Regions from separate parts of the Cedecea neteri genome, predicted to be linked through region 1. Evidence: predicted binding sites of a transcription regulator. Region 1 holds the regulator's gene; each other region holds the start of a gene.
What was found. Region 1 encodes CRP, which controls carbon source genes, mostly activating them, when cyclic AMP is high. Its sites were predicted from a motif close to ATGTGANNNNNNTCACAT; they were not measured.

Region 1 (5,719 bases):
AGAAGCGGCGAAAAAACGCGGTTGGCTGGGCGTGGTGATGCATTTTCGCGGCTGCAGCGGCGTGCCAAACCGCAAAGAACGCATTTACCACTCCGGGGAAACGGAAGACGGCACCTACTTCCTCGAATGGTTGAATCAGCGCTACGGTGAAGTCCCAACAGCCGCCGTTGGCTTCTCGCTGGGCGGGAACATGCTCGCCTGCCTGATGGCAAAACAGGGCGCGGCCTGCACGCTGAAAGCCGGCGTGATTGTCTCCGCCCCGCTGATGCTGGAGCAGTGTTGCTACCACATGGAGCAGGGCTTCTCGCGCGTCTATCAGCATTACCTGCTGAATCTGCTGAAGAAAAATGCCGCCCGTAAGCTGAAGAGCTACCCTGGCTCGCTGCCTATCGACCTCCGCAAGCTGAAAAGCCTGCGCCGCATTCGCGAGTTCGATGATTTAATTACCTCGAAGATCCATGGCTTTGCCGACGCGCTGGACTACTATCGCCAGTGCAGCGCCATGCCGCTGTTGCCGGAAATTGCCGCTCCGACGCTGATTATCCATGCCAAAGACGACCCTTTTATGGATCACCACGTCATCCCGGATCGCGAAACGCTGCCGCCCAATATCCATTACCAGCTCACGACTTACGGCGGCCACGTTGGCTTTGTCGGCGGGACTCTGCTGCGCCCACAGATGTGGCTTGAGCAGCGTATTCCCGACTGGCTAACCCGCTTCCTGGACCACTAAAATGATCATTCCCTGGCAAGATCTCGCCCCTGAAACGCTCGACAATTTGATTGAATCTTTTGTATTACGGGAAGGCACCGATTATGGTGAGCAGGAGCGCTCGTTGACGCAAAAAGTCGCCGACGTGAAGCGCCAGTTACAAAGCGGCGAGGCCGTGCTGGTTTGGTCTGAACTCCATGAAACGGTGAACATTATGCCGCGCGGGCAGTTTCGCGGCTGACCGCTAACTGGCAGGGTGATCTATACTGGCTGAAAAGTATAACAAGCAGTTACAGACCTCTTTTCCGATCCCTCACGGAGTTTTCACCCTATGTCAGCCAAACACCCGGTTATTGCGGTCACAGGTTCCAGCGGCGCCGGCACCACCACCACCAGCCTCGCTTTCCGCAAGATTTTCCAGCAGCTCAACCTGCGCGCCGCCGAAGTTGAAGGCGACAGTTTCCACCGTTATACCCGCCCGGAAATGGACATGGCTATCCGCAAAGCACGCGATGCTGGCCGCCATATTAGCTACTTTGGGCCGGACGCCAACGACTTCGGGTTACTGGAACGAACCTTTATCGAATACGGCCAGACCGGAAAAGGGCAATCGCGTAAATACCTGCATACCTATGATGAAGCCGTACCGTGGAACCAGGTGCCGGGCACTTTTACCCCGTGGCAACCGCTCCCCGAACCCACCGACGTCCTGTTTTACGAAGGTCTGCACGGCGGCGTGGTCACCCCTCAGCATAACGTCGCCGACTGCGTCGATTTACTGGTAGGCGTGGTGCCCATCGTTAACCTGGAATGGATTCAGAAACTGGTGCGCGATACCAGCGAACGCGGCCATTCACGGGAAGCGGTGATGGATTCCGTGGTGCGTTCCATGGACGATTACATCAACTTCATTACGCCGCAGTTTTCACGTACCCATATCAACTTCCAGCGCGTTCCAACGGTGGATACCTCTAACCCATTTGCCGCGCGAGCTATTCCGTCGCTGGACGAAAGCTTCGTGGTCATTCACTTCCGTGGGCTGGATGACATCGACTTCCCTTATCTGCTGGCGATGTTGCAGGGGTCATTTATCTCCCACATCAATACATTGGTGGTGCCGGGCGGAAAAATGGGGCTGGCGATGGAGCTGATCATGGCCCCGCTGGTGCAGCGGCTGGCGGAAGGCAGGAAAATTGCCTGATGGCGTAAGGGCGGTCTCGATACCGCCCTTTTCACTTTATGCTTCAATAATTTCGTAGCTGTGGCTAATCTCTGCGGCTTTCTCGAGCATCAACGTCACCGAGCAATATTTCTCTGCAGTCAGCTCAACGGCGCGGGCAACGGCACTCTCTTTCAGCTCTTTCCCGGTTACAACAAAATGCAAATGGATGCGGGTAAACAGACGTGGCGCTTCTTCACGACGTTCAGAAGTCAGTTTCACCTCACAATCCGTCACGTCATGGCGGCCTTTTTGCAGAATCGACACCACGTCAATTGAGCTACAACCGCCCGCGGCCATCAGCAGCATTTCCATCGGGCTTGGCGCTTTATCCCCGGAGTTACCGTCCATCAAAATTTGGTGGCCAGAAGCGGATTCTCCGAGGAAGGTCATGCCCTCTACCCATTTAACACGTGCCTGCATTTTACCTACTCCCGTAATAAAATTTTCTTTCAGATTACGCGTCTACGTGAAAACTGGCAACGTAAGGCGATCCAAGTCATGCTGAAACGAGACAATACAAGACACTTACCAAAAGCTATGCTAAAACAATCCGGATGCTGCTGCGATACAGAGACGTTTATGCCGTAAGCAGAGGAAACGACTAATTACAGGCAGCAGGGCGAACCTGCACGCCAGCTCCCAGGGCTTGGGAAAATTTCACGATTGCAACGCCAGACAAGAGGTCCCATGTCTTGTCTTTGGTAGCCAGTTTATAACAGAGGATAACCGCGCATGGTGCTTGGCAAACCACAAACAGACCCGACTCTCGAATGGTTCTTGTCTCATTGCCACATTCATAAGTATCCGTCGAAGAGCACGCTGATTCACCAGGGTGAAAAGGCGGAGACGCTGTACTACATCGTCAAAGGCTCCGTAGCTGTTCTGATTAAAGATGAAGAAGGCAAGGAGATGATCCTTTCTTATCTGAATCAGGGTGATTTCATTGGTGAATTAGGTTTATTCGAAGAAGGCCAGGAACGCAGTGCCTGGGTTCGTGCCAAGACCGCCTGTGAAGTAGCTGAAATTTCCTATAAAAAATTCCGTCAGCTAATTCAGGTCAACCCGGACATCCTGATGCGTCTTTCTTCCCAGATGGCACGCCGCCTGCAGGTGACTTCTGAGAAAGTCGGCAACCTCGCGTTCCTCGACGTGACTGGCCGTATCGCTCAGACGCTGCTTAACCTGGCTAAACAGCCGGATGCCATGACCCACCCGGACGGGATGCAAATCAAGATCACCCGCCAGGAAATCGGTCAGATCGTGGGCTGCTCCCGCGAAACCGTTGGCCGTATTCTGAAAATGCTGGAAGATCAGAATCTCATTTCTGCCCACGGTAAAACGATCGTCGTTTACGGCACCCGTTAATTAGCCCTTATAAAGGCGTGTCGCTTCGGTAACACGCCTTTTTTGTCTCTACAATTCAGGCTATGTGGAAGAGATTAATTTACCACCCGGAAGTTAACTACGCGCTTAGGCAAACGCTTGTGCTGTGTCTTCCCGTGGCTATCGGCCTGTTGCTTGGCAGCCTGCAAAACGGCCTGCTCTTCTCGTTAGTTCCCGCCTGCTGCAACATTGCCGGGCTGGACACGCCACACAAACGCTTTTTCAAACGTTTGATTATTGGCGGCAGCCTGTTCGCCCTCAGCAGCCTTATCCTGCAGCTTCTGCTGCTTTACACCCACATCCCTCTGCCTGCGATATTGATCGTCATGGCTCTGCTGCTCGGCGTGACGGCGGAAATCAGTTCACTTCACGCTCGCCTGCTGCCCGCATCGCTGATCGCCGCTATTTTTACGCTCAGCATGGCCGGAAATATGCCGATCTGGAAACCAATGGTGCTCTATATCTTCGGCACCATCTGGTACGGCGCCTTCAACTGGTTCTGGTTCCGGCTATGGCGTGAACAGCCGCTCAGGGAGTCGCTCAGCCTGCTTTACCGCCAGCTGGCAGATTACTGCGAAGCAAAATACAGCCTGCTAACCCAGCATACCGACCCGGAAAAAGCGCTGCCCCCATTGCTGGCCCGCCAGCAAAAAGCCGTCGACCTGATCACCACCTGCTACCAGCAGCTGCATATGCTGTCGGCCAACCAGCAAAACGGCTACAAGCGCCTGTTACGCGCTTTCCAGGTTGCGCTGGATCTGCAGGAACACATTTCGGTAAGCCTGCACCAGCCTGAAGAGGTGCAAAAACTGGTCGAGCAAAGCCATGCGGAAGCTGTGATCCGCTGGAATGCCCAAACCATCGCCGCGCGTCTGCGCGTGCTGGCAGACGATATTCTTTATCACCGCTATCCAACGCGCTTTACCATGGACAAGCAGATCGACGCGCTGGAAAAAATCGCCCGACAGAACCCGGATAATCCGGTAGGGCAATTTTGCCATTACCACTTCAGCCGCATTGCCCGGGTACTGAAAACTCAGCGGCCGCTGTACGTAAGAGATTTAATGGAAGACCGTGAGCGCCGTCTGCCGTTTTTCCCGGCCCTGAAAAGCTATCTCTCGTTCAAATCCTCTGCTTTGCGCAGCTCCGCGCGTTTAGGCGTGATGCTGACCATTGCCAGCCTGCTGGGCTCCTTCTTACACCTGCCAAAGCCTTACTGGATCCTGATGACGGTGATGTTCGTGACGCAAAACGGCTACGGTGCAACACGGGTGCGCATCGTTCACAGGGCGGCAGGCACCATGGCAGGGTTGTGTATCGCCGGTATCACCCTGCACTTCCACGTCCCGGACAGCTACACCCTGCTGGCGATGTTAATGATTACGCTGGTTAGCTACCTGTTCATCCGCAAAAGCTACGGCTGGGCCACCATTGGTTTTACCGTCACCGCGGTATATACCCTGCAGCTCATCACTCTCAGCGCCGAAAGTTACATCATTCCCCGGCTCATAGACACCCTACTCGGCTGCCTGATTGCCTTTGGCGGCATGATCTGGCTGTGGCCGCAGTGGCAAACCGGCCTGCTGCGTCAGAACGCCCACGACGCACTGGAGGCGGATCAGGATGCTATTAGGCTGATACTAAGCAACGATCCGGAGCCCACGCCGCTGGCCTGGCAACGTATGCGAGTCAATCAGGCGCACAACGCGCTTTTCAACTCGCTCAATCAGGCGATGCAGGAGCCAGGCTTTAACTCCCACTACCTGGCCGACATGAAATTGTGGGTAACCCACAGCCAGTTCATCGTCGAGCATATCAACGCCATGACCACCCTGGCGCGCGAACACAACATGCTGACGCCAGACCTGGCGCAGAAGTACCTGCAGTCTTGTGAAATTGGATTACAGCGCTGCCAGCAAAGGCTAGAGTATGACGGGCCTGGCGGGTCAAACGACGCGAATATTCTGGAACCGGACACGCTGCCCACGGGGCCGTTAAGCACCATGGAGCAGCATTTACAGCGGATTATTGGCCACCTGAACACCATGCATACCATCTCCTCGGTAGCCTGGCGCCAGCGGCCTCATCATGGGATCTGGCTGAGCCGCCGTCTGCGGCGCTCGAGTTAGTTTTAAGCCGCCACCACGTGGGCAACCGCTCTGGCGAAGCGCTGCATCCCTTCCAGGATATCCGCATCCTCGACAATAAGCGAAGGTGCGAAACGCATGACGTCCGGCCCGGCGTTCAACACCATCACACCTTCAGCTGCGGCAGCGTAAAGAAACTCGCGGGCGCGTCCTTTGTACTTCTCGTTAAGCTCTGCACCAATCAACAGCCCCATGCCGCGAATGTCGCTGAACAGATCGAACTGTGCGTTTATCTTTTGCAGTTGCTCAACGAAA
Region 2 (5,719 bases), 1.8 Mb from region 1:
CCCGACCAGATTCTGGTGGATTTCATCATTCATCTGCTTGAGATCGAGCATCACCAGGTCGGTGACCTCCAGCAGCTCATCAATCACAGGATCGTAGCGGCGAACAAAGCCGTTGGTGTCCAGGCAGGTATGAATCCCTTCTTTGTGGCAGGCGCGGAACCAGTCACGTACAAACTCGGCCTGTAGGATAGCCTCGCCGCCGGACGCGGTGACGCCGCCGCCGGATGCATTCATGAAGTGGCGGTAGGTAACAACTTCTTTCATCAGCTCTTCCACCGTCACTTCTTTGCCACCGTGGGTGTCCCAGGTGTCGCGGTTGTGGCAGTACAGGCAGCGCATCAGGCAGCCCTGGAAGAAGGTGATAAAGCGGATACCGGGGCCGTCCACGGTACCGCAGGATTCAAAAGAGTGAATTCGTCCGATTGCTGACATTGCGGTGATCTCTCCAGATGTGGCCCGTCCAGGGCCTGTGTCGTGCACAGCTCAAGCCGGCTGTGTTAAGTCTGTTTTGACAGATACCCAGAGTATAGATAGCTGGCAAAGCAGGCTGAGGGTAGGGAGGTGAGTAAAAAGGCCCCACGGGAGTGGAGCCTTTATATAGTACGCTTCTTCAGTCTGACAAGGAATTAGATGGACTGAGTGAAGGTACGGGTAATGACGTCCTGCTGCTGCTCTTTAGTCAGCGAGTTGAAGCGAACGGCATAACCGGATACGCGAATGGTCAGCTGAGGATATTTCTCAGGATTTTCCATCGCATCCAGCAGCATTTCACGGTTCATTACGTTGACGTTCAGGTGCTGACCACCTTCGATGTTTGCTTCGTGGTGGAAGTAACCATCCATCAGACCTGCAAGGTTGGTTTTACGCACGTCATCGTCTTTACCCAGCGCGTTTGGCACGATGGAGAAGGTATAAGAGATACCATCTTTCGCGTAGGCAAACGGCAGTTTAGCCACGGAAGTCAGAGAGGCAACAGCACCTTTCTGGTCACGACCGTGCATTGGGTTAGCGCCTGGACCGAACGGAGTACCTGCGCGACGACCGTCTGGGGTGTTACCGGTTTTCTTACCATAAACCACGTTAGAGGTGATGGTCAGAACAGACTGGGTCGCGATAGCGCCACGGTAGGTGGTCAGTTTCTGAATTTTCTTCATGAAACGTTCAACCAGGTCAACGGCGATGTCATCTACGCGAGGATCGTTGTTACCGAACTGTGGATATTCACCTTCGATTTCGAAGTCGATAGCCAGGCCATCTTCGTCACGGATAGGTTTTACTTTCGCGTATTTGATTGCAGACAGGGAGTCAGCCGCAACGGACAGACCCGCGATACCACAAGCCATGGTGCGAACAACGTCACGGTCGTGCAGAGCCATCAGAGACGCTTCGTAGCTGTATTTATCATGCATGTAGTGAATGATATTCAGCGCGGTAACGTACTGTTTAGCCAGCCAGTCCATGAAGTGATCCAGACGATCCAACACATTGTCGTAGTCCAGAACGTCGGCAGTGATTGGTGTTTCTTTAGGACCAACCTGCATTTTCAGTTTTTCATCAACGCCGCCGTTGATAGCGTACAGCATGGTTTTCGCCAGGTTTGCACGAGCACCGAAGAACTGCATTTGCTTACCAACGATCATCGGGCTTACGCAGCATGCGATAGCGTAGTCATCGTTGTTGAAGTCAGGACGCATCAGATCGTCATTCTCGTACTGCAGAGAAGAGGTATCGATGGAGACTTTAGCCGCGTATTTTTTGAAGTTCAGTGGCAGTTTTTCAGACCACAGAATGGTGATGTTTGGCTCCGGAGACGGCCCCATGGTGTACAGGGTGTTCAGGAAGCGGAAGCTGTTTTTGGTCACCAGAGTACGGCCATCAACGCCCATACCGCCGATAGATTCGGTTGCCCAGATTGGGTCGCCGGAGAACAGCTCATCGTATTCTGGGGTACGCAGGAAGCGAACCATACGCAGTTTCATGACCAGGTGGTCAATCATTTCCTGAGCGTCTTGTTCGTTGATTTTACCTGCTTTGATATCGCGCTCGATGTAAGCATCCAGGAAGGTGGATACGCGACCGAAGGACATTGCAGCGCCGTTCTGAGATTTAACCGCAGCCAGGTAGCCGAAGTAAGTCCACTGAATAGCTTCCTGAGCATTGGTCGCAGGACCTGAGATGTCGTAGCCATATTTAGCGGCCATCTCTTTGATCTGACCCAGCGCACGGTGCTGTTCGGAGATTTCTTCACGCAGACGGATAGTTGCTTCCAGATCTTCACCGTTTTCCAGTTTGGTTTGCAGTGAGTTGAACTGAGCGAACTTGTCTTTCATCAGGTAGTCGATACCGTACAGCGCAACGCGACGGTAGTCACCGATGATACGGCCACGGCCATAGGCATCTGGCAGACCGGTAATAACACCGGATTTACGGCAGTTCAGGATGTCTTTGGTGTAAACGTCAAACACGCCCTGGTTGTGGGTTTTGCGGTATTCGGTGAAGATCTTTTTCAGCATTGGGTCGAGTTCACGACCGTATACTTTGCAAGAACCTTCGACCATTTTGATGCCGCCGAAAGGAATGATAGCGCGTTTCAGAGGAGCATCGGTCTGCAGACCCACGATAGTTTCGAGGGACTTGTTGATGTAGCCCGCGTCGTGAGCGGTGATGGTAGACGCGAGGTCGGTATCGAAGTCAACTGGCGCGTGAGTACTGTTTTCCAGTTTAATGCCTTCCATCACGCTGTCCCACAGTTTGGTAGTTGCGTCGGTAGCACCTGCCAGGAAGGACTCGTCACCCTCGTACGGGGTGTAGTTTTTCTGAATAAAGTCACGGACGTTGACTTCATTCTGCCAGTCGCCTTTAGCAAAACCTTCCCAGGCTGTGGCTAACTTTTCATTTTGCTCGGACATGTAACACCTACCTTCTAATGTGGAGTTCTTAAACCTGCGTACTGACTTAGCTTAATGCTTGTCGCCACCGCGCAGATAAATTACCCAGTATGTCAACCCAACCAGTAAACCTCCGCCGATGATGTTTCCGATGGTGACTGGAATCAGGTTATCGGTGATGAAGTTCAACACGGTCAGATGCGAGAAACTTTCCGGAGAAGACCCTACGGCGGTCCAGAATTCCGGGCTGGCAAAGTCACGAACCACGATAGCCATCGGGATCATGAACATATTTGCGATGCTGTGCTCAAAGCCGCTTGCAACAAACATGGCAACCGGAAGGATCATAGCAAACATTTTGTCCATCAGGCTGCGGCCGGAGTAGCTCATCCAGACGGCGAGACACACCATCAGGTTCGCCAGAATGCCAAGGCAGACGGCCTCAACAAATGTGTGGTGCATTTTATGGTCGGCGGTTTGCAGGACATTCAGCCCCCATGCGCCGTTGGCGGTCATATACATGCCGGACAGCCAGATCAACAGCACAAAGAGCAGGGCACCGATCAGGTTACCGATGTAGACGTTAGCCCAGTTACGCAGTAGCTGGCCCCAGGTGATACGGCCGCTGGCTTTGGCAACGACGATAAGCACGGTGGAGGTGAAAAGGTCTGCACCGCAGATAACACAAAGAATTAAACCTAATGAGAAACATGTGCCGCCAATCAGCTTGGCAATCCCAAACGGAATCGTGGATGTGCCGGTTGTGGCGGTGATGTAGAACACGAAGGCAATCGAAATGAAGACGCCGGCGGTAATCGCTAAGTAAAAGGTCGTTAGCGGCTGTTTTGTTGCTTTATAGACGCCAGCATCTTCGGCAATTTTTGCCATCGCTGGTGGAAGTACTAGATCAAAAGGGTTGTCAGCTTTCACACTAACTCTCTCTTATTTAATTCGGCGAGGAGATACTAACAAAGCATTATAGAGTAAAAATTGATGTGGATCATATCTCGCCAAGCTAATAGGCACTGAAAAAGCAGGTCTTTTCCTGTTTTTCATCATAATATTTTGATTTTAAATGAAAAAATAAATTTTAATAATTATAAATAAAATTGAATTTGGCTTCTCCCTGACATGAAATTGGTTAATTATAATGGGGTATTTTTATATTTTGATAACATTGTTGCCGTTATCAAAAAATAACCATTTACCTGAAATTAACTAAAAAATTACATAATAAATTATTATTGTTGCAATAATAAAAAGGGGCGCAAAAAGCGCCCCGTAATATAGCTCAGACAAGGTGCTACACGCACCTGGAAGTTGTCAATAAATTACTTTATACCTGCCAATATTTGGTTTTAGCGCGCTGTAACTTTTCGTACGCGGCCAGCAGAGCCTGATGCGCCGGGAAGGCTTTTAGATCCTTATCCACTGGCTGCAGCCCATAGAAGGCGGCCTCACCGCTCATCGCCGCGCTGGCGGCATCTACGGCTTCAGCCCCGTACATACGGACGAAAGCGTTCAGGTATTGCAGAGGCTCGCGCTCTTCTTCCTGTGACAACAGAAGCAGAGTTTGCAGGCAGCGGTAGTAGTTGGCACGCTCCGGACTAAAGATGGAAGCGTTGAACTCCATGGTCCACTCGGTCCAGATCAGCGCCTGCTCAAGATCGCCACCCGCTAACGCCAGCATGGCTTTCAGCTCGCCAATGCGCAGTGTGTACCAGCCGTTATCTTTCCCGGTAGCCAGGCCCAGTAATTCACGCACGCGGGTGAAATCATCGTGGCCTTCGTCGTCCAGTTGGGCAATCAGATCCAGATAGTCCTGTTGCTCCCATTCACTGTCCGGTAACGCAAGAATTGTTTCACGCAGGTGGCTGCCCATGCTGTTGTTGGCCAGCAGCAGGTCGTCGGCAGGGTAAATATCAGACATGCCTGGGACGATAATACGGCAGGCATAGACGTCCAAATGCTCGTAGTCGGCGATATACACTTCTTTATCTTCCGACTTGAAGATAGCCATCAGCGTAGCGAACTCTTCTTCCGTTGTGCCAGCAAAGCTCCAGTCAGCAAACGGGTAATCGGCGTCCTGCTTGAACATATCCCAGGAAATCAGGCCGCTGGAATCGATGAAGTGTGTTTCCAGGTTCGCGTGTTCAGCGACTTCTTCATCGTCGAAGCTTGGCGGCGTAAAGACATCCAGATCTTTCAGACCGCGCCCCTGGAGCAACTCGGTGACGGTACGTTCCAGCGCAACGCCAAAATCAGGATGTGCGCCGAAGGAGGCGAAACAGGTTCCGTTGGCCGGGTTGAACAGTACGACGCAGATAACCGGGTACTTACCGCCCAGAGAACCGTCATACGCAAAAATAGGGAAGCCTTCAGCTTCAAGCGTTTTAATAGATTCCACGACGCCCGGATAGCGGGCCAGCACATCCTGTGGGATCTCTGGCAGGCTGATGCTTTCTGCGATGATGCGGTTTTTGATATGGCGCTCGAAGACTTCAGACAGACCCTGAACCCGCGCTTCATTAGCCGTGTTGCCCGCAGACATGCCGTTGGAGACGTACAGGTTACCAATGATGTTCATCGGGATATAAACAGTCTGCAGGTCTGACTGTCGGGTGAATGGCAGGGCACAAATACCGCGCTCTTCGTTCCCGGACTGCAGATCGATCAGCATCCCGGCACCGACTTCGTTTTCCGGGTCGTAGAAAGCGCGCAGACGATCGTCGAGGATGCCTTCAGGCAGTTGGTCATCTTCCGGCAGCGGGAACCATTTCTCGTTCGGATAATGCACAAACGGGCCGTTTGCAATCGTATCGCCCAGCCAG
Region 3 (5,719 bases), 1.5 Mb from region 1:
AACCGGGCAATCGTAGGATGCTATTGCCACCTGACTGTTGACAAAAAACCAGCCAAACGCCAACAGCAGCATCAAAAGATGCTTCCTGATAAAGCGCCAGCGGCTTGTCGACCAGAGGGAGGTGTGCAGCATAAAAACCCCGACATAAAAGAGATCGGCAGTATAGGCGGCAGCCTGTCGCGTTTTAAAGTTTTTTTTAACTGCTTTACGAAAAAGCCATTCGTTAACAATCAGGCAAAATAATCATTGTTTTTACATAACCGATCGTCGGTTATGTCGCCAAAACTCGCACAATTTTTATGCCTTATTTTTTTATCGGCCGCGTCGATAAACGTAATGCAGCCAACAAAAGCTTTGCCTAAAGTTGATCCGTTGCAACGAAAGTTGATGTTCATCAGAAACTCCAAACGGGTTCTGAGGCAAATTCTTAGCCCTTTACAGCCATCTGTAAAAAATCACTATTTTAATTTTCTGAGAGAAAACCACTTACAGCCGCAAGCGTAAGGACGCCGAAGAGCGCCTTAGCGTATCAGGGGATATCATGCTTACCATTCTGGAACTTATTATCGGGGTCGTGGTGATTGTGGGCGTTGCCCGCTACATCATCAAAGGCTATTCCGCCACCGGCGTGCTGTTCGTCGGCGGGTTATTGTTACTTATCGTCAGCGCGCTGATGGGGCATAAAGTGTTGCCCGCCAGCGCGGAAAGCACCGGCTACACCGCCACGGACATTTTTGAATACGTCAAAATATTATTGATGAGCCGCGGCGGCGATCTTGGCATGATGATCATGATGCTCTGCGGGTTTGCCGCCTACATGACTCATATCGGCGCCAACGATGTGGTGGTCAAACTGGCCTCTAAACCGCTGAAATTCATCAACTCACCTTACTTACTGATGATTGCCGCCTACTTCGTCGCCTGCCTGATGTCGCTGGCGGTCTCGTCCGCAACCGGGCTTGGCGTACTGTTAATGGCTACGCTGTTCCCGGTCATGGTCAACGTCGGCATCAGTCGTGGCGCAGCGGCGGCCATTTGCGCTTCCCCGGCGGCGATTATTCTGGCCCCAACCTCCGGTGACGTGGTGCTGGCCGCTCAGGCCTCTGAAATGTCACTGGTCGATTTCGCCTTTAAAACGACCATTCCTATTTCCATCGCCGCTATCATCAGCATGGCAATTGCGCACTTCTTCTGGCAGCGCTATCTCGATAAAAAAGAGCAAATCAACCACGAAATGCTGGACGTGACTGAAATTCAGACCACCGCGCCCTCTTTTTACGCCATTCTGCCGTTTACGCCGATCATTGGCGTACTGATTTTCGACGGCAAATGGGGCCCGCAGCTGCATATCATTACTATCCTGGTGATATGTATTCTGATTGCCGCGCTGATTGAGTTCTTCCGCAGCTTCAACACGCAGCACGTCTTCTCCGGGATGGAAGTTTGCTATCGCGGCATGGCGGACGCCTTCGCCAACGTGGTGATGCTGCTGGTTGCCGCCGGCGTCTTTGCCCAGGGCTTAAGCACCATCGGCTTTATTCAAAGCCTGATCTCCATTGCCACCTCGTTTGGTTCCGCGAGTATTATTCTGATGCTGGTGCTGGTCGTTCTGACCATGCTGGCGGCAATGACCACCGGCTCCGGGAACGCACCGTTCTATGCCTTCGTCGAAATGATCCCGAAACTGGCGCACTCTTCCGGGATTAACCCTGCCTACCTGACCATTCCAATGTTGCAGGCCTCCAACCTGGGCCGCACCATTTCCCCCGTTTCCGGCGTGGTAGTGGCCGTCGCCGGGATGGCAAAAATATCGCCTTTCGAAGTCGTGAAGCGTACCTCTGTGCCAGTCGCCGTCGGTCTTATTGTGGTGATTATCGCCACGGAGATTCTGGTTCCTGCAGCAGCGATCGTTCACTAACAAGCAGACATCATCGTTTCAAGCGCCTGCATCAGGCGCTTTTTTTATGCCTATAATAAGCCCGCCTCCAGGACAGATAAGAGAATAATGATGAATTTCACACCGCGACATTTACTGCTTTGCACGCCACTTTTCCTCAGCCATGTAGCATTTGCCGACGCCCTGCTGCCCAGCCAGTACAAGGATTTTGATCGCTACGTACTGGCGCTCTCCTGGCAAACCGGCTTCTGCCAGAGCATGCACGACCGCAACCGTAACGAACCCGCTGAGTGCAAAGCTCAACAGGAACAGGCGGATAAAAGCGCCTTTCTGACAGTTCACGGTCTCTGGCCGGGTCTGCCAAAATCGGTCGCTTCACGCGGTGTCGATGAGAAACGCTGGATGCGCTACGGCTGCGCCACTCGCCCGGTACCGAATATGGCCGAAGCAAGAGCGTCAAACAAATGCGCCGCGCCGGACACCGGGCTTTCCGTTGAAATGGCCTCAAAGCTGGCGGGCGTGATGCCGGGCGCAGGCGGGCAATCCTGCCTGGAACGCTATGAATACGCCAAGCACGGCGTGTGTTTCGGGTTCAACCCTGACGATTACTTCGGCACGATGGTGCGCCTGAACGGGGAAATGAAACACAGCGCCTTTGGCCAGTTCCTGGCTCAGAACTACGGCCAGGTCGTGACGCGTAAAGCGTTTAACAAGGCGGTGAAGCAAACCTGGGGCAGCGATGCAGTGGATGCTATCAAGCTCACCTGTGACGGTAATCCCGCCTACCTCACGGAAATGCAGATCTCCCTGCTGGCAGACAAGATTAACCAACCGCTGCAAACCGCCTCATTCGCCCCACAGAAACACCCCGGCAACTGCGGGAAGAGCTTCCGCCTGGACGCAGTTGGCTACTAACAGGATAAATACTGAAGTCAAAAATTAATCGCATCACTATTTGTTCCGGTTTTTTGGCTATAGCCTTCAGGTAACGAACCTGGAGGTCACCATGAACAGAACAAAACGGTATTTACTGCAGCTGAAGGCGCAGTTCGAGCGTGAAGGCAGTCAGCAAAAACTGCTGGGGTTTATCTGGCTCTCGCCGCAGCAGCGTTATGACATTCTCAAAGAGCTCTTGTTGCCGATAGCGGAACATCACGCTCGTTAAAAACAGTCGGGCTCCTTGCAGCGCGGGGCCCTGCTGAATACCGTTTCCTGACGATATTAGTCAGGCGCATGTCAGATTTTTTCCAGCCAAACAATTCCCCAGCTCTCCTTTCGCACTGATTATTTTGATTGTTTGAACTTCGTCCCAAAATGTTAACAAACATTACAGAGTTCATTTACAGGCAACCGTATGTTACCGATATCATGTTACCGGTATCAGCATCACCCAATAACACGCTTTTGGTGCATTTGCCTGAGAATTTGCCACTGGGGAAATAAAATGACTGAAATAACAACAAATTTAGGCGCAGGAAGCCTGCTGGGTATTGCCGCCTGTTCCGTCGTGCTCCTGCTCGTATTGATCATGCGCTTTCGCGTACATGCCTTCCTGGCGCTGACCCTGGTCAGCGTCATTGTGGCTCTCGTCACCGGCGTGCCGTTCGACAAAATTGTGCCCACGATTCTGGGCGGCTTCGGCAGCACGCTGGCAGGCGTCGCGTTATTGGTTGGGTTAGGCGCCATGATCGGTCGCCTGTTGGAAATTTCCGGCGGGGCAAAAGTGCTGGCAGACACCCTGGTTGGCACATTTGGCGCTCACCGGGCCCCCTTCGCGCTCGGTGTCGCGTCACTGCTGTTTGGCTTTCCGATCTTCTTCGATGCAGGTCTGGTGGTCATGCTGCCGATCATCTTCAGCGTGGCGAAGCAATTCGGCGGTTCAACCCTGAAATATGCGCTCCCCGCAGCAGGTGCTTTCGCGGTGATGCATGCGCTTCTGCCGCCGCATCCAGGCCCTGTTGCTGCCAGCGAGCTGCTGGGCGCGAACATCGGCCTGTTGGTTGTGGTGGGGCTGATTATCGCTATCCCGACCTGGTATATCGGAGCCTATCTCTTCGGGCTGTATGCCGGGAAGAAATTCGATATTCCTCTGCCGAGTTCTTTCCTTGGTAAAGTCGAAGTGGACCAGAATCACCAGCCGCCGTCATTCGGCATGGTCATGACAATTTTACTGATGCCGCTGGTACTGATTTTCCTCGATACCGGCCTTAACACCGCCACGGTCCTCGGCTGGGTCAGCGCCGACAATACGCTGGTGAACTTCTTACGCATGCTGGGCAAAACGCCTATTGCGCTCCTGATTACCGTCTTTTTTGCCCTGATGGTCTTCAGCGGCAAACATAGCCGCCAGCACCTTGAAAAGGTATGTGACGGCGCACTCGGCCCTATTTGCGGCATTATCCTGGTGACCGGCGCAGGCGGTATGTTCGGCGGCGTGCTGCGCGCAAGCGGCATTGGTGACGCGCTGGCTGGCGTACTCTCAGACACAGGCATGCCGGTTATCGTTGCCGCCTTTGTTATCTCGACCGCGCTTCGCGTCGCTCAGGGGTCAGCCACCGTAGCTCTGACCACCACCGCCGCGCTGGTCTCACCGATGGTCGAAGCCACCACGGGCCTCAGCCAGTTTGATTTGTGCTTTATTGTTATCGCCATAGCGGGCGGAGCAACCGTGCTGTCTCACGTGAATGACTCCGGCTTCTGGCTGGTGGGCCGTTTCCTGGAAATGGATGAGAAAACGACGCTGAAAACCTGGACCGTGATGGAAACGCTGATCGGCACCATCGCCTTCCTGCTGGCAGCGCTGGGGAGCGTGATTCTGTAAGGGAATCGGGGGAAGTCAAAATGTGACTGATCTCGCTTTCAACTCCGGGCTAAGCTCAGTATCATCGTTCCTACGTGAACAACCCTCGCCGGTTTCGGTGGGGGTTTTTCTTTGTACGATTTCAGCACATGAGTGCCCTGCTTTTTTACACGGAGAGAACTATGTCCAGACCTGCCATCATCATTAACGAACTAGACGCCGAACGCCTTGACCGCCTGCTGGAACAGCCGCAGTTCGCCAAAGCCCCGGTGGCAGAGGCGCTCAACGCCGAACTGGATCGCGCGGAGATGTGCAGCCCGGAGAAGATGCCGTCGGATGTGGTGTCCATGAACAGCCGCGTAGAGTTTCGCGATTTAAGCACCCAGGAAGTCCACGTTCGCACGCTGGTTTACCCGGCGAACCTGACCGACAGCGATAACCAGCTTTCTGTTATGGCTCCGGTCGGAGCTGCGCTGCTCGGCCTGCGGGTTGGCGATAGTATCAACTGGACGTTGCCAAACGGCAGCCAGACTCACCTTGAAGTGCTGGCTTTACACTACCAGCCTGAATCTGCCGGGGAGTTTCACCGCTAATTCGATTCGCTGGTGCAGTCTTTCTTCCGGGAGGGGCTGCTTTTTACCCTCTCCCAGAGGGTGAGGGGATAGATTGCTAGCGCTCTGCCCTATTATTTTCCCCCTCTCCCTCCGGGAGAGGGCCGGGGTGAGGGGCCTGCTCTCACAGAATAGCCTCCTCGGTCAAAATACGCTTCGCCCCCAGGTAATGATCCTGCCAGTAATTGTCTGCCAGCTGGCTGATGCGGATATTCAGCCCGGTTCTGGGCGCCTCGATAAACTGCCCTTCCCCTAAATAAACCCCAACATGATCGGCGCGATCCTGGCTTTTGATACTGAAAAAGACCAGATCGCCGCGCCTAAGCTGGCGCGGGTTGATGCGCTTTAATCTTTGATCCTGGAACATCCCATTGGCGGTACGAGGCAGCTTTTGGCTAAGCAGTTTGTTAT
Region 4 (5,719 bases), 1.2 Mb from region 1:
TGGCAATGCAGCTCGATCGCCGCACGGTTGGCGGCCGCATGATGGGTACGTGGCTGTGGTCTGACTACGAACTGCGCAGCGGTATCGACGGGCAGCAAAGCACCCACCGCAGCAAACAGGACGCAGGCTGGAAGCAGGATGCTCGTTTCCAGGACGCTGGTCTCTTTAGCGAGCTGACCTGGAACGCCACCGACAGCAGCAAAGTTATCGGCGGCGCGCGCCTCGATCGGACTCGCGTCAATAATGATACGGACGTAGGTGCCAGCGTGCGGAGCAAAACACTACCGGCAGGTTTTGTGCGCTACGAACAAACGCTGAGTGACCTCCCCGTCATGCTGTACGCTGGCGTGGGCTACACCGAACGCTTCCCGGATTACTGGGAACTGTTCTCCCCCACCTACGGGCCGGACGGCACCAAAAATGTCTTCGATAAGCTGAAAACGGAAAAAACGACGCAGCTGGATATTGGCGCCCAGTACAACGGCGAGCGCTTCAACAGCTGGGTTTCCGCATACCTTGGCCGGGTGAATGATTTTATTCTCTTCCGCTATGACCCCAATAACGCCCGCGTCAGTCAGGCAGATAACGTGGACGCCACGATTATGGGAGGAGAAATGGGCATGAGCTACGCGCTGACTGAAGCCTGGAAGGCGGACGCAAGCCTGGCGTATGCCTGGGGGCAAAACACCAGTGACCATCAGCCGCTGCCGCAAATAGCCCCGCTGGAAACGCGCCTCGGCCTCACCTGGGAGCGAGGAGACTGGAGCAGCACCGGCCTGTTGCGACTGGTCAGCAGCCAGCATCGCGTGGCGCTGAATGAGGGTAATGTGGTCGGGAAAGATTTCGACAAAAGCAGCAGCTTCGCGATTTTCTCCGTCAACGCCGCTTACCGCCTCAGCAAAGCCATCAAGCTCAGCGCCGGGGTCGATAACCTGTTGAACAAAACCTACAGCGAACACCTGAACCTGGCGGGCAATAGCAGCTTTGGCTATTCGTCCAATACCCCGGTCAATGAACCAGGCCGGACGGTCTGGGGCAAAGTGAACGTCACGTTTTAATTACCTGGCCCCGGTTGTCGGGGCCATTACGCTTAATCATTCCCCAGCCAGGAGGCTGATATGCTCGCAAAACTTCGTACGCCAGAAGGTAAAAAGTTCCTTATCGCGGTTGCCATCGTCTTTACTATTGTCGTGTCGCTTATTTCTAAGGTGACCTTTGAAGGCGTGGAAGAGCAGTACAACTGGCCAATGGAGCAGTGGACGCTGGACATGTTTATCATGCAGGGCGCGTGGGTCACTATCTACACGATCATGTTCACTATTCTGTGTTCGCTGCCGTTTGCTTTCTATTTCTTAGCGCCTAAGGATGGCCGCGGCTAGGGCACTTTACGCCTCCGGCGTGTCGGCAAAGCAGGATGTTGTCGGCACGCTTGCCTTAAACCCCTTACTTTTGTGCTTCTTTATCAAATCCGCTTGCCTGAAACGCGCCTCACGAGTACTTTGACGCAATATTTTCGCATCTCAATTTTTGACAGGAAACACCGATGGCAAGAGCTAACGAAATCAAAAAAGGCATGGTACTCAATTACAACGGCAAGCTGCTGATTGTTAAAGACATTGATATCCAGGCTCCCAGCGCACGCGGCGCAGCAACCCTGTATAAGATGCGTTTCTCCGATGTTCGCACCGGGCAGAAAGTGGAAGAGCGCTTCAAAGGTGATGATATTGTTGACACCATCACCCTGACCCGTCGCTTCGTTGACTTCTCCTATATCGACGGCAACGAATATGTGTTCATGGATAAAGAAGATTATACGCCGTACATCTTCACCAAAGATCAGATCGAAGAAGAGCTGCAGTTCATTCCTGAAGGCGGTATGCCGGATATGCAGGTTCTGACCTGGGATGGCCAGCTGCTGGCGCTGGAGCTGCCGCAAACCGTGGATCTGGAAATCATCGAAACCGCACCGGGCATCAAAGGCGCTTCCGCCAGCTCCCGTACCAAACCAGCAACGCTGTCCACCGGCCTCGTGATTCAGGTGCCGGAATACATGGTTGCCGGGGAAAAAATCCGCATTCATATTGCAGAAAAACGCTCTATGGGCCGCGCAGACTGACGATAAATGGCGCTCCTTCGGGAGCGTTTTTTTACTCTAACGGCCGAAGTTATTATACCAATTAAATCACACAGCCTTATTATCAGACCTCCATCACACAAAATCGATTAACTAAACAGACCAATTTCATTTCCTATCATACAGCTTTACACTGCATAGACTCCCACCTCCCTACACAGGATGAGACTCTATGGATACCCTTGCCACTGCTTCACTTCCGGATATCGTTCAGCGGCCAAACTACGACCGCTGCGAGCTTAAAACGCGTATCGTGCATTTTGGGTTTGGCGCTTTTCACCGAGCGCATCAGGCGCTGCTCACCGATCGGGTGCTCAACAAACTTGGCGGCGACTGGGGGATCTGCGAGATCAGTCTGTTTAACGGCGATAAGCTGATGCACGATCTCAGGCAACAGGATCATCTTTTCACGGTGCTGGAGAAGGGAGCGGCGGGAAACCAGGCGCAGGTTATTGGGGCAGTCAAAGAGTGCCTGAATGCGAAGCTGGACGGCATGGAAGCGATCATAGAGAAGTTTTGTGAGCCACAGGTCGCCATTGTTTCACTGACGGTGACCGAAAAAGGCTACTGCATCGATCCCGCCAGCGGAAAACTTGATACCACCAATGAGCGCATTATTCACGATCTGGCGTCGCCTGAGGCCCCGCATTCCGTGCCGGGAATACTTGTGGAGGCGCTAAGCCGCCGCCGTGAGCGTGGATTACGCCCGTTTACGGTCTTATCCTGCGATAACATTCCTGATAACGGGCACCTGGTTCGCCAGGCCGTGCTGGGTATGGCCGCGAGTCGAAGCGCCGGGCTGGCAGAATGGATTGCCAAAGAGGTCACTTTCCCAAGCACCATGGTCGACCGCATTGTTCCGGCAGCCACGGAGGAATCGCTGCAGGAAATTGCGGAAATACTGGGCGTACAAGACCCCTGTGCCATTGCCGCCGAGCCGTTTATTCAGTGGGTCGTTGAAGATAATTTCGTCGCCGGTCGCCCGGAATGGGAAGCCGTCGGAGTGGAAATGGTTGACGATGTGGTGCCCTACGAGCAGATGAAGCTGCGGATGCTCAACGGCAGCCACTCATTTCTGGCTTATCTCGGCTATCTCGCCGGTTACCCGCATATTAATGATTGTATGGCTGACGAGAACTTTGCCCGTGCGGCCAGGCACCTGATGCTGCAGGAGCAAGCGGTGACGCTGAATATTCGGGGCGTCGACCTGGAGCAGTACGCCGCCAGCCTGCTCGAGCGGTTTGCAAACCCAGCGCTGAAGCACCGTACCTGGCAAATTGCCATGGACGGCAGTCAGAAGCTTCCCCAACGCTGGCTGGAAAGCGTGCGCTGGCATCTGGCAAACGGGAGCCGCTGGCCATGTCTGGCGCTCGGGATCGCAGGCTGGATGCGCTACGTGAGCGGCCTCGACGAAAAGGGCCATGCAATTGACGTGCGCGATCCGCTCCAGGGCAAAATCCAGATGTTGGTGAGCGACAGCGGCGAAAACGAACGCGTCAGCACCCTCCTCAGCCTGAACGAAATTTTTGGTGATGACCTGCCCAAAAACGAAAAGTTTGTCGAAAACGTTCAGCAGGCCTGGCAGCAACTCATTCGCCTGGGCGCACGCGGCGCGGTCGAAAACTTGTGCTTAAGTTAACAATCAATGCGCTTAACGTGGTCTTACCGTGCGGTAAGCCGCGTTAAGGCTTCTCTTTTTTCCGGGTTGTCGTCAGGATAGTCAGCGTAAATAATGAATAATCACTGATAGATTGACGTGGTTTACAGGCAGTAACCCCCGGAGTCACCGTGACAAAAACGAATTTAATTACCGGCTTTCTGGGCAGCGGTAAAACCACCACCATTTTGCATTTGCTGGCCAACAAGCCCGCCGATGAAAAATGGGCGGTGCTGGTCAATGAATTTGGCGAAGTGGGCATCGATGGTGCCCTGCTGGCAGACAGCGGCGCGCTGTTGAAAGAGATCCCTGGCGGCTGTATGTGCTGCGTTAACGGCCTGCCGATGCAGGTCGGCCTTAATACGCTGCTGCGCCAGGGCAAGCCCGACCGCCTGCTGATTGAACCCACCGGCCTTGGCCACCCGAAACAAATCCTGGATATGCTCACCGCTGACGTATATCAGCCGTGGATTGACCTGCGGGCCACGCTTTGTCTGCTCGACTCGCGCCAGCTTCTGGATGAAAAAGCCCTAAAAAATGACAACTTCCGCGACCAGCTTGCCGCGGCGGACATCATTGTGGCTAATAAACAAGACCGCACTACGTCGGAAAGCCATGCCGCTTTAGCGCGCTGGTACCAAAATAATGGCGACAATCGCGAACTTGTACACGCGGAAAAAGGTGCCGTGAGCATTGCGCTTCTCGACAAACCAAGACTGAACCAACGCGTGCTGCCGTCCAGCCCCGGGCACCAGCATGCCCAATCGGTCCCTCATGGTCTTGCCGCACTCAGCCTCCCGGGACATCAGCGCTGGCGTCGGAGCGTGAACAGCGGGCAGAGTTATCACGCCTGTGGCTGGATTTTCGATGAAGAAACCGTGTTCGACACTATTGGCCTGCTGGAGTGGGCGCGTCTTGCCCCGGTTGAGCGAGTCAAAGGCGTCTTGCGTATTCCCGAAGGCCTGGTGCGTATCAACCGCCAGGGCAACGACCTGCATATTGAAACGCAACCCTCGTCGCCACTGGATAGCCGCATCGAATTGATTCACCCGGCTCAGCCCGACTGGAACGCCCTGCAAGCCAGCCTGTTGAGCTTACGTTTAAGTTAGCGCGTCTACCTTTGCGCCCCCGTAATGAGATTTAGAAGCTGTATCATGATTAATCGCCTCCCGCTTATCCTGCTCCTGAACGTTCTGGGCATTGCCCTGTTCTTTAGCTGGTACCTGCCAGAGAACCATGGATTTTGGTTCAACACTGACGCCTCGCTGTTCCATTTCTTTAATAATGCACTGGTCAAGAGCCGTACCTTTTTAACGCTGATTGCCATCACCAATAACCGGGCCTTCGACGGCATTTCGCTGCTGGCGATGGGCGCGTTGTTTTCCTGGTTCTGGCTGCATGAAGACGGCGCGGGCCGCCGCCGCCTGGTGCTGATGGGCGTGGTGATGCTGCTGTGCGCCGTGGTCATCAACCAGCTCGGCCACCTTATCCCGGTGGTGCACGCCAGCCCGACGCTGTACTTTAAAGACATTCATCGCGTCAGCGAACTGCTGCACTTCCCGACGAAAGACGCCTCAAGCGACAGCTTCCCCGGCGATCACGGCCTGATGCTGCTCATCTTCACCGGTTTTATGCTGCGTTATTTTGGCCCACGGGCGTTTCTTATTGCCCTCGCGATCTTCTTTATCTTCTCTTCGCCAAGAATAATGATCGGCGCGCACTGGTTTACCGATGTCTACGTCGGGTCAGTCTCTATTGCTCTGGTTGGCCTGCCCTGGGTGCTATTAACCCCAATTAGCGACCGGTTAATTTCTATACTGAATCGCACTGTTCCGGGAAAATATAAAGCGCCCCGCTGACGGTTAATAAGTGATGAAGATAGCCAACAAGCAGAGGCCCATCCGGGCCTTTGTTTATTTTTTCAGCAT

Region 2: a site for CRP is predicted at 3,877-3,894, ahead of focA (formate transporter FocA). Genes of this name have one in related genera too.
Region 3: a site for CRP is predicted at 3,193-3,210, ahead of LH86_RS10605 (GntP family permease). Genes of this name have one in related genera too.
Region 4: a site for CRP is predicted at 2,198-2,215, ahead of LH86_RS19580 (mannitol dehydrogenase family protein). Genes of this name have one in related genera too.

Annotation. Positions count from the first base shown of each region.
Region 1 covers NZ_CP009459.1:717,947-723,665, forward strand. The annotation lists gene LH86_RS03505 (hydrolase) at 1-733, shown strand, start outside; gene LH86_RS03510 (YheU family protein) at 735-953, shown strand; gene LH86_RS03515 (phosphoribulokinase) at 1,044-1,913, shown strand; gene LH86_RS03520 (OsmC family protein) at 1,950-2,354, opposite strand; gene crp (cAMP-activated global transcriptional regulator CRP) at 2,667-3,299, shown strand; gene LH86_RS03530 (YccS/YhfK family putative transporter) at 3,362-5,446, shown strand; gene argD (bifunctional acetylornithine/succinyldiaminopimelate transaminase) at 5,449-5,719, opposite strand, start outside.
Region 2 covers NZ_CP009459.1:2,542,221-2,547,939, forward strand. The annotation lists gene pflA (pyruvate formate lyase 1-activating protein) at 1-432, opposite strand, end outside; gene pflB (formate C-acetyltransferase) at 627-2,909, opposite strand; gene focA (formate transporter FocA) at 2,961-3,818, opposite strand; gene ycaO (30S ribosomal protein S12 methylthiotransferase accessory factor YcaO) at 4,225-5,719, opposite strand, start outside.
Region 3 covers NZ_CP009459.1:2,248,495-2,254,213, reverse strand. The annotation lists gene LH86_RS10620 (DUF2946 domain-containing protein) at 1-132, opposite strand, end outside; gene dcuC (anaerobic C4-dicarboxylate transporter DcuC) at 542-1,918, shown strand; gene rna (ribonuclease I) at 2,006-2,812, shown strand; gene LH86_RS22575 (hypothetical protein) at 2,904-3,062, shown strand; gene LH86_RS10605 (GntP family permease) at 3,342-4,718, shown strand; gene rnk (nucleoside diphosphate kinase regulator) at 4,880-5,290, shown strand; gene LH86_RS23025 (C40 family peptidase) at 5,433-5,719, opposite strand, start outside.
Region 4 covers NZ_CP009459.1:4,195,984-4,201,702, forward strand. The annotation lists gene LH86_RS19565 (TonB-dependent copper receptor) at 1-1,058, shown strand, start outside; gene LH86_RS19570 (DUF2534 family protein) at 1,119-1,379, shown strand; gene yeiP (elongation factor P-like protein YeiP) at 1,544-2,116, shown strand; gene LH86_RS19580 (mannitol dehydrogenase family protein) at 2,307-3,773, shown strand; gene LH86_RS19585 (CobW family GTP-binding protein) at 3,923-4,900, shown strand; gene LH86_RS19590 (phosphatase PAP2 family protein) at 4,946-5,650, shown strand.